3 regions of the Arthrobacter sp. Z1-15 genome follow, and region 1 is predicted to be linked to each of the others. Evidence: riboswitches for the same ligand, from Rfam matches in the RefSeq annotation. Region 1 holds a riboswitch; each other region holds the start of a gene.

Region 1 (2,194 bases):
TGGTCCCCGGTTCCATAGCGGGCAGCTCGAAGGTGCCGGTTCCGCTGCCGGATTCCTCCAGCACGACGCTAGCGTTGGCGGGACGCCACTGCGGCTGCTGCTGAAAGAAAGTTTCCACGCTCACGGGATTGTCCGCCCGGAACAGAGCCTGCACAGCTGAATCATCCGGTGTCTGGGCGGCATTCGGCGAGGCCTCTGTGCCGGGTGCCTGGGTGGCATTCGGCGCGATCTCCAGACTGAGGCCGTTTGTGCCGGGCTCGCCGGCTGAAGAGGACGGCCGGGCCGGCTCCTCGGCAGAGGCTGAAGGCGAGGCCGGCTTACTGGAAGCGGTCTCCGGCTCCTCCTGCGCGGTGCACCCTGCCAGTAGAAGGCCCAGTACTGCTGCCGGAAGCAAAGCCTTCCGTGAAAGCGGCAAACCCGGCCGGCTGCCGGGCTTTCCCTTTTTGTGTGATGTGCCGTGGACATTTCTGTTTGTGCTCATCTCCGCTACTTCCTTTCGAAGTAATCCGAAGAACAATAGTCCGTCCATGGCATGATGTAAAGGTTTGGTAACGGAGGCCGTGCCGGCAAGGAATGTGCCGCGGAAAATGAATTGACGCGGCTTCCAATTTCCAGTTCCCGGCGGCGCTTTCCGGTCAGGCGAATTCAGGGACGCTGAGCTGCCGGAACGCCGACCTGTGGAAGACCAGCGGCTCATGGGCGTCGTCGTGGGAGGTGTGGCCGTGAACCCGCAGCAGCACCACTGTGTGGTCGCCCGCGGGCACCTCGTTCTCCACTGAGCACTCCAGCCACAGGGCGGCACGGTCCAGGAACAGGGCACCGGACTCGTCGGTGTGCAGGTCAAGCCCGGCGAAACGGTCGCCGGTTTTGGATGCGATCTGTTTGCAGATTCCCTCGTGTTCGGAGCCCAGGATGGATACGCCGATCCGCGTTGCCGGCCGGAGCACCGGCCAGGTGCGGGACGTGTTCTGTACGGCAAACAGGACCAGGGGCGGGTCCATGGACACGCCCACGGTAAAGGACGAGGCAACAATTCCCTGCGGCTCTCCGTCGACCACCGCGCACAAAGCGGCAATGCCGGACGGGAAACGTGAAAAGGCGCGGCGCAGGGCTGCCGGCTGAAGGTCGCTAACAAGGGACATGGTGGAAAGATCCTCTGCCTTAAGCGCGGTGCCGGCGGCCATTACGGCCGCGGCGCCACCAGCGCGGTACTTGCCGCAGCCGGGAGAGTCTCGCCGGGCGGCCGAATCGTCACCTGGAGCACCCCGCTACGGCGAGAGGGTTGCCGTCCAGCCGGCCAGGGCCCGTGGCTGGAACTCTTGATTCTTCTCCCAAGGTAGGCGCGGCCGATGCAGGGTTGCAAACGGATGCCTTACTTCGTAAAACTCCGCTTCATAAAACTCCCGGCAGCCAGGGGATAGAGTTTGGCTATGAAACAGCGGTGGTTTAAACAGGTGGACGTCTTTGGCAGTGAACCGTATCTGGGCAATCCCCTTGCCGTGGTTCTGGAAGCCGAAGGCCTTTCGGACTCCGACATGGAGTCTTTTGCGCGGTGGACCAACTTGTCGGAAACCACGTTCGTGCTGCCGCCCACTAGGGACGGGGCTGACTACCGGGTCCGCATCTTCACCCCGGGCGGCGAGATTCCCTTTGCCGGGCACCCCACGCTGGGAACCTGCCACGCGTGGCTGGAGGCCGGGAACAAGCGGCGCTATCCCGACGTCGTCGTGCAGGAATGCGGAATCGGCCTCGTGACGCTGCACGCCAATGCCGGCATTGCCGCTTTCGCCGCACCGCCGCTGCTGCGCTCGGGACCGCTTGAAGACGAGGTCCTTGACCAGGCGCTGAAGGCCCTGAACCTGGACCGCACCCAGATCCTTGCCTCCAATTGGATCGACAACGGACCCGGCTGGCTGGGACTGCTGCTCCCGGATGCCGCAGCGGTGCTGGCACTGAAGCCGGATCCGGTTGTCATGGGAAGCCTGCGCGTGGGTGTCATCGGCGCGCAGCCTGCGGACGCTGAAACCGACTACGAGGTCCGCGCCTTTGTGCCCGGGCTCGGCATCACCGAAGATCCCGTCACCGGAAGCCTTAACGCCGGCCTGGCGCAGTGGCTGATTGGCGCTGAGCTGGCACCGGAGCGGTACATCGTCAGGCAGGGTACGGCGGTCAGGCGCGACGGCCGGGTCCGCGT
Region 2 (2,194 bases), 1.6 Mb from region 1:
GGTCCGTATCACCAGAAAAGGCTTACGGCTCGGCTGCCGCAGTTGTCAGGATCCTGAGGGCTAGCCGCTAACTGCCCGCCCGCAAGCCGGGAACGGGCCGCAGCCCTGTCCTCCGGTCAGCCCCGCCGGGTACCGTCGAAGAACGCTTCTTCCGGAGGTCTTGTATGGACTGGCTGGCAGTGTCCCTCCTGGCCCTCGCGGCGCTCGTTCTGGGAACCGCCGCCGGCTGGAGCATCCGGGCAGGCATTGACCGCCGCGACGAAAATGCGGCCCTGAACGCACTCATCACGGATCTGCACCTGAAGCGTCCGCTGGCCCCGATCGAACCGCAGGTGATCGAGGGCGCCGGCGACGAGGAACGCTGCCGCGCCACCGTGCTGGATGCACGCGAGCGCATGATCGAAACCCTCGCCCATCTGCGCAGCGGCTCCGCCAACACCGATGTGCTGATGCGCATGTCCACAGCCTGCACCCGCTACCTCCGTGATTCCTCCCGGGCGCCGGAGCGGTACCAGTTCGCACTGATGGAACTGCGCGAAACTATGGTCGACGGCGTGTTGCTGCTCAGCGACGCCGGCCGGCGCGTGCGCTACCGGGCACCCGGGGAACGGTCCGCCGCCAAGCCCGGCCGCACGCCGTCGCGCCGGCCGAACCGCCTGCTCCGCGGACGTTTATGACACCTGTGTGACGCAGGAAGAGACGCATGACGTCACGCTGCGGAGTTTGCGGCAACGCGGCGTCATTCTCTTGCCCGGACGGCCTCCGCCAAGCTTCCATGGTGGTGTCCGCTTCTCGAATCCGGACATTTCCCATCCAGAGCGGCTGAGAGACCTGGCTCGTTGACGCCGCAGCAACCACCCTTCGGGGCCGGTGCTCATGCCAGGACCGATGGACTCACTTCCCCGTTGGGCCCGAGCTGCAGAGCTGTGCAGCAGCGGCTCCTGCGTGCTCGAATGCCGTGTTCCTCGGTGCGACCCGAGAGGATCCCATGCACGACTCCCCCCGATCCCCCCGCATATTTGCGGCCCGCACCTCCCGCACCTCCCGCACCTCGGTTGCTTCCCGCACTCCCCTGCGGGTCGCGGCGCTCCTGGCCGCGGCGGCACTGACCCTGTCTGCCTGCGGATCCGGTTCCCAGACAGCAGGCACCAACGCCGCGGCCGGGACGTCCGGTGAACCGGTCGACGGCGGCACGCTGGTGTACGCCGAGGTCACCCCCATCAACAACTGGCAGACCCAGGCCGCGCGCTTTTACGAGAAGTCCAACGTGCTGAACTCGGTGCTGGACCGGCTGACCTACTTTGACCCGGAGAAGGGTGAGCTGGTTCCCTGGATCGCCTCGGCCTTCTCGGCCAACGCCGACAGCACCGAATTCACCTTCACCATCCGCCCCGGCGTCACGTTCAGCGACGGCACCCCGCTCGACGCCGCGGCGGTGAAGGCCAACCTGGACAGCTTTGGCCTGGGCCTTCCCGCCGCCCAGATCCAGCCGAACGTGGACTTCGCCGGCTACCAAACCAGCGAAGTAACCGGCACGGACCAGGTGGTGGTCACGTTGAACGCCCCGAACTCCAACTTCCTGCGCGCCACCTCCTCCGTCACTGCCGGACTCGTCTCCCCGGCCACGTTGCAGAAGGACGCGGCCGGGCAGTCGGCCATCTCGTCCATTTCCGGCTCCGGGCCCTTCGTCTACGAATCCGAAAAGCCCGATGAGGAAGTCGTGCTCGCCAAGCGGGACGGCTACGCCTGGGCTCCGGACGGGGCGGAGAACCCGGGCGAGGCCCACCTGGACAAGGTGGTCATCAAATACCTGCCCGAGGTCGCGCACCGCGCCGGCGCCGTGCAGTCCGGCCAGGTAGATCTGGTCCGCGGTCTGCAGCCGGTGGACGAGGCGGCGCTGGCATCCAGCGGCAACCAGGTGCTCGCGGCCGACGGCGTGGACCTCACGGTGAACATGGCCGCCGTGCGGACCGGCAGCGGAAAGCTGGCCGATCCCGCCGTACGGCAGGCCCTGCAGGCGGGCATCGACCGGCAGACCATCAAGGACACGGTGCTCTCCGAGAGCTACACGCTGGCGGCGTCGGTCCTGAACCATCAGGCCCCCGGCTTCGTGGACCTGAGCGCTGACCTGGCCTACAACCCGGAGGAAGCCCGGCAGCTGCTGGACGACGCCGGCTGGCAGGAAGGCAGCGAC
Region 3 (2,194 bases), 1.7 Mb from region 1:
TAACCGCGTAGGCAAGGTTGAAACCGTCGACGTCGGTCTCTTCCACCCAGCGGATCATCTCCTCGGCGATTTCCGCTCCCGAACCCACCATCCGCGGCCCCAGGCCGCCGATCCCCACTGAATCGGCGATGTCGCGCACCGTCCAGGGTTCGCCGTCGTCCTTGGGCTTCTGGAAGTTGCCCGCGGCGGACTGGATGGCATTGGATTTCACGTTGCCCAGCGGCTCGTCCAGGTTGTAGCCGGACAGGTCCACGCCCATCCACCCGGACATCAGCGCCAGGGCACCCTCATGGCTGGCGTACTGCTGGTAGTCCTCGTGTTTGGCGGCGGCTTCTGCTGCGGTGGCGGCAGTGATAACGGTCATCAGCGTGTAGATCCGGATGGAATGCCGGTCCCGGCCTGCGGCCTCGGCGGCGTCCCGGATTTTCGTGACCGTTGCCTTCAGCTTTTCCTTGGTGGGCGCTCCGACAAAAACCGCCTCGGCGTTGGCAGCCGCAAACGTAATGCCCCGCGGGGAGGCGCCGGCCTGATAAATCACCGGCGTGCGCTGCGGCGACGGCTCGCTGATGTGGATTCCCGGAACTTTGAAGTACTTGCCTTCATGGTTGATGTCATGAACCTTGGCCGGGTCGGTGAAAACGCCGGTCTCCTTGTCGCGGACGACGGCGCCGTCCTCCCAGGAGCCTTCCAGCAGTTTGTAGATTACTTCGAGGTACTCATCTGCGTGGTTGTAGCGCTCATCGTGTTCCAGCTGGTCTTCAGCCCCCAGGTTCCGGGCGGCGGAGGGCAGGTACCCGGTCACGACGTTCCAGCCGACCCGGCCGTTGGTGAGGTGGTCAAGCGTGGAGAGCCGGCGGGCAAACGGATAAGGATGCTCGTACGCGGTTCCGGCAGTGACGCCGAAGCCGAGGTGTTCAGTGACCAGGGCCATCGCGGACACCAGCAGCAGCGGATCATTGACCGGAACCTGGGTTCCCTGCCGCAGGGTGGCCTCGTTGGAGCTGCCGTACACGTCGTAGGTGCCCAGCACATCCGCGAGGAAAATGCCGTCAAACAGCCCTTTTTCGCAGGTCCTGGCCAGATGGGCCCAGTAGCGGAGGTCGGTGTACTCGGCGGACTTATCCTGCGGGTGGCGCCACAGGCCCGGCGACTGGTGGCCCACGCAGTTCATGTCGAAGGCATTGAAGCGGATCTGCCGCCGGCTGCTCTCTTCGGTCGCGGGGATGCTCTGCTCTGACATGGCGAACCTTTCGGAACGGGACGCACCCGCAAAGGAGCGCCGTACTTGCCGTCCGCGGACGCGGGACGGCCGGATCCTCATCTGGGGCACCCCGCTACGGAGAAGAGGGTTGCCGCCCAACCAGCCAGAGCTTCGCGTTGGGACTCATGATCCTTCGGCTCCAGTATCTGCACAGCACTGCAGCGCTTGGGAAGTCAATGACCTTTTGTGAACCTGCCCGTTGCTGCCCACCCCTGCCGCCGGCCGGGGTCCCGCCCGTTGCCGGACCCAAAACACGCTTCCGCTGGCGCGCCCAGTCGCTATTGTGTGCGACATGAAAAGACACCTGAGCTGGATCGTGCCGTTTGTTGGTGTTTTTGCGCTTTATCTCGGCGCGGCCCTGGGGACAAACATCAACCTCCAGTCCGGCAGCAGTGTCAATGTTCAGGCCCTCATTCAACTCGCCATTTTCCTGATGTGGGTTGTGCTCACCATTGTTTTGGTGATCCGTACGGTGCGGAACGGTTACCGCGTTTTCCGCGGCTATCGGCGGTCCGGCGGCCATCTCACCAAGTCGGAGCAGGCCCAGGCAAATCTTCAACAAAACTACGAGAACTCATGGGCCGCGGCCAGAAACCTGGTTGCACAACTCTCGGCGGGACACCGGCCGGCGTCCCTTGAAGTGTGGGGAATCGTTCTGGAACCGGGCGAAACAGTGCACCTTTCAATCAGAGCGGATTATGCACGCTTTTACGGCCTCAACGGAACTTATGTTCATACATCGGGATTCTTTTGGGGGCAGCCTGCCTTTGTCCTAGCAGGATTCGGAGTTACCGCCCTAGCCAACAGATCACGACGGCGGGCAGCTCAGGCTGCATCGCGCCAACAGTGGCGCGATTCCCAGCACAGTCAAATGTTCCTGACCGACCGGAGGATTATCTGCCAAGCAAACGGCAGGTGGCTCAGCTTCTATTA

The links. A riboswitch is a leader RNA that binds a small molecule or an ion and turns the genes downstream of it on or off. The one in region 1 is predicted to bind S-adenosylmethionine.
Region 2: it holds a riboswitch for S-adenosylmethionine, as region 1 does, so the genes downstream of both, M1D40_RS03500 (ABC transporter substrate-binding protein) here and M1D40_RS10910 (flavin reductase family protein) in region 1, are expected to answer to the same signal.
Region 3: it holds a riboswitch for S-adenosylmethionine, as region 1 does, so the genes downstream of both, M1D40_RS00875 (LLM class flavin-dependent oxidoreductase) here and M1D40_RS10910 (flavin reductase family protein) in region 1, are expected to answer to the same signal.

What each region holds. Positions count from the first base shown of each region.
Region 1 is NZ_CP096454.1:2,386,177-2,388,370, reverse strand. Features, by position in the region: gene M1D40_RS10915 (hypothetical protein) at 1-124, opposite strand, end outside; gene M1D40_RS10910 (flavin reductase family protein) at 636-1,142, opposite strand; SAM riboswitch class IV at 1,204-1,325, opposite strand; gene M1D40_RS10905 (PhzF family phenazine biosynthesis protein) at 1,431-2,194, shown strand, end outside.
Region 2 is NZ_CP096454.1:749,340-751,533, reverse strand. Features, by position in the region: gene M1D40_RS03505 (hypothetical protein) at 165-677, shown strand; SAM riboswitch class I at 807-895, shown strand; gene M1D40_RS03500 (ABC transporter substrate-binding protein) at 989-2,194, shown strand, end outside.
Region 3 is NZ_CP096454.1:167,145-169,338, reverse strand. Features, by position in the region: gene M1D40_RS00875 (LLM class flavin-dependent oxidoreductase) at 1-1,240, opposite strand, end outside; SAM riboswitch class IV at 1,277-1,392, opposite strand; gene M1D40_RS00870 (hypothetical protein) at 1,545-2,194, shown strand, end outside.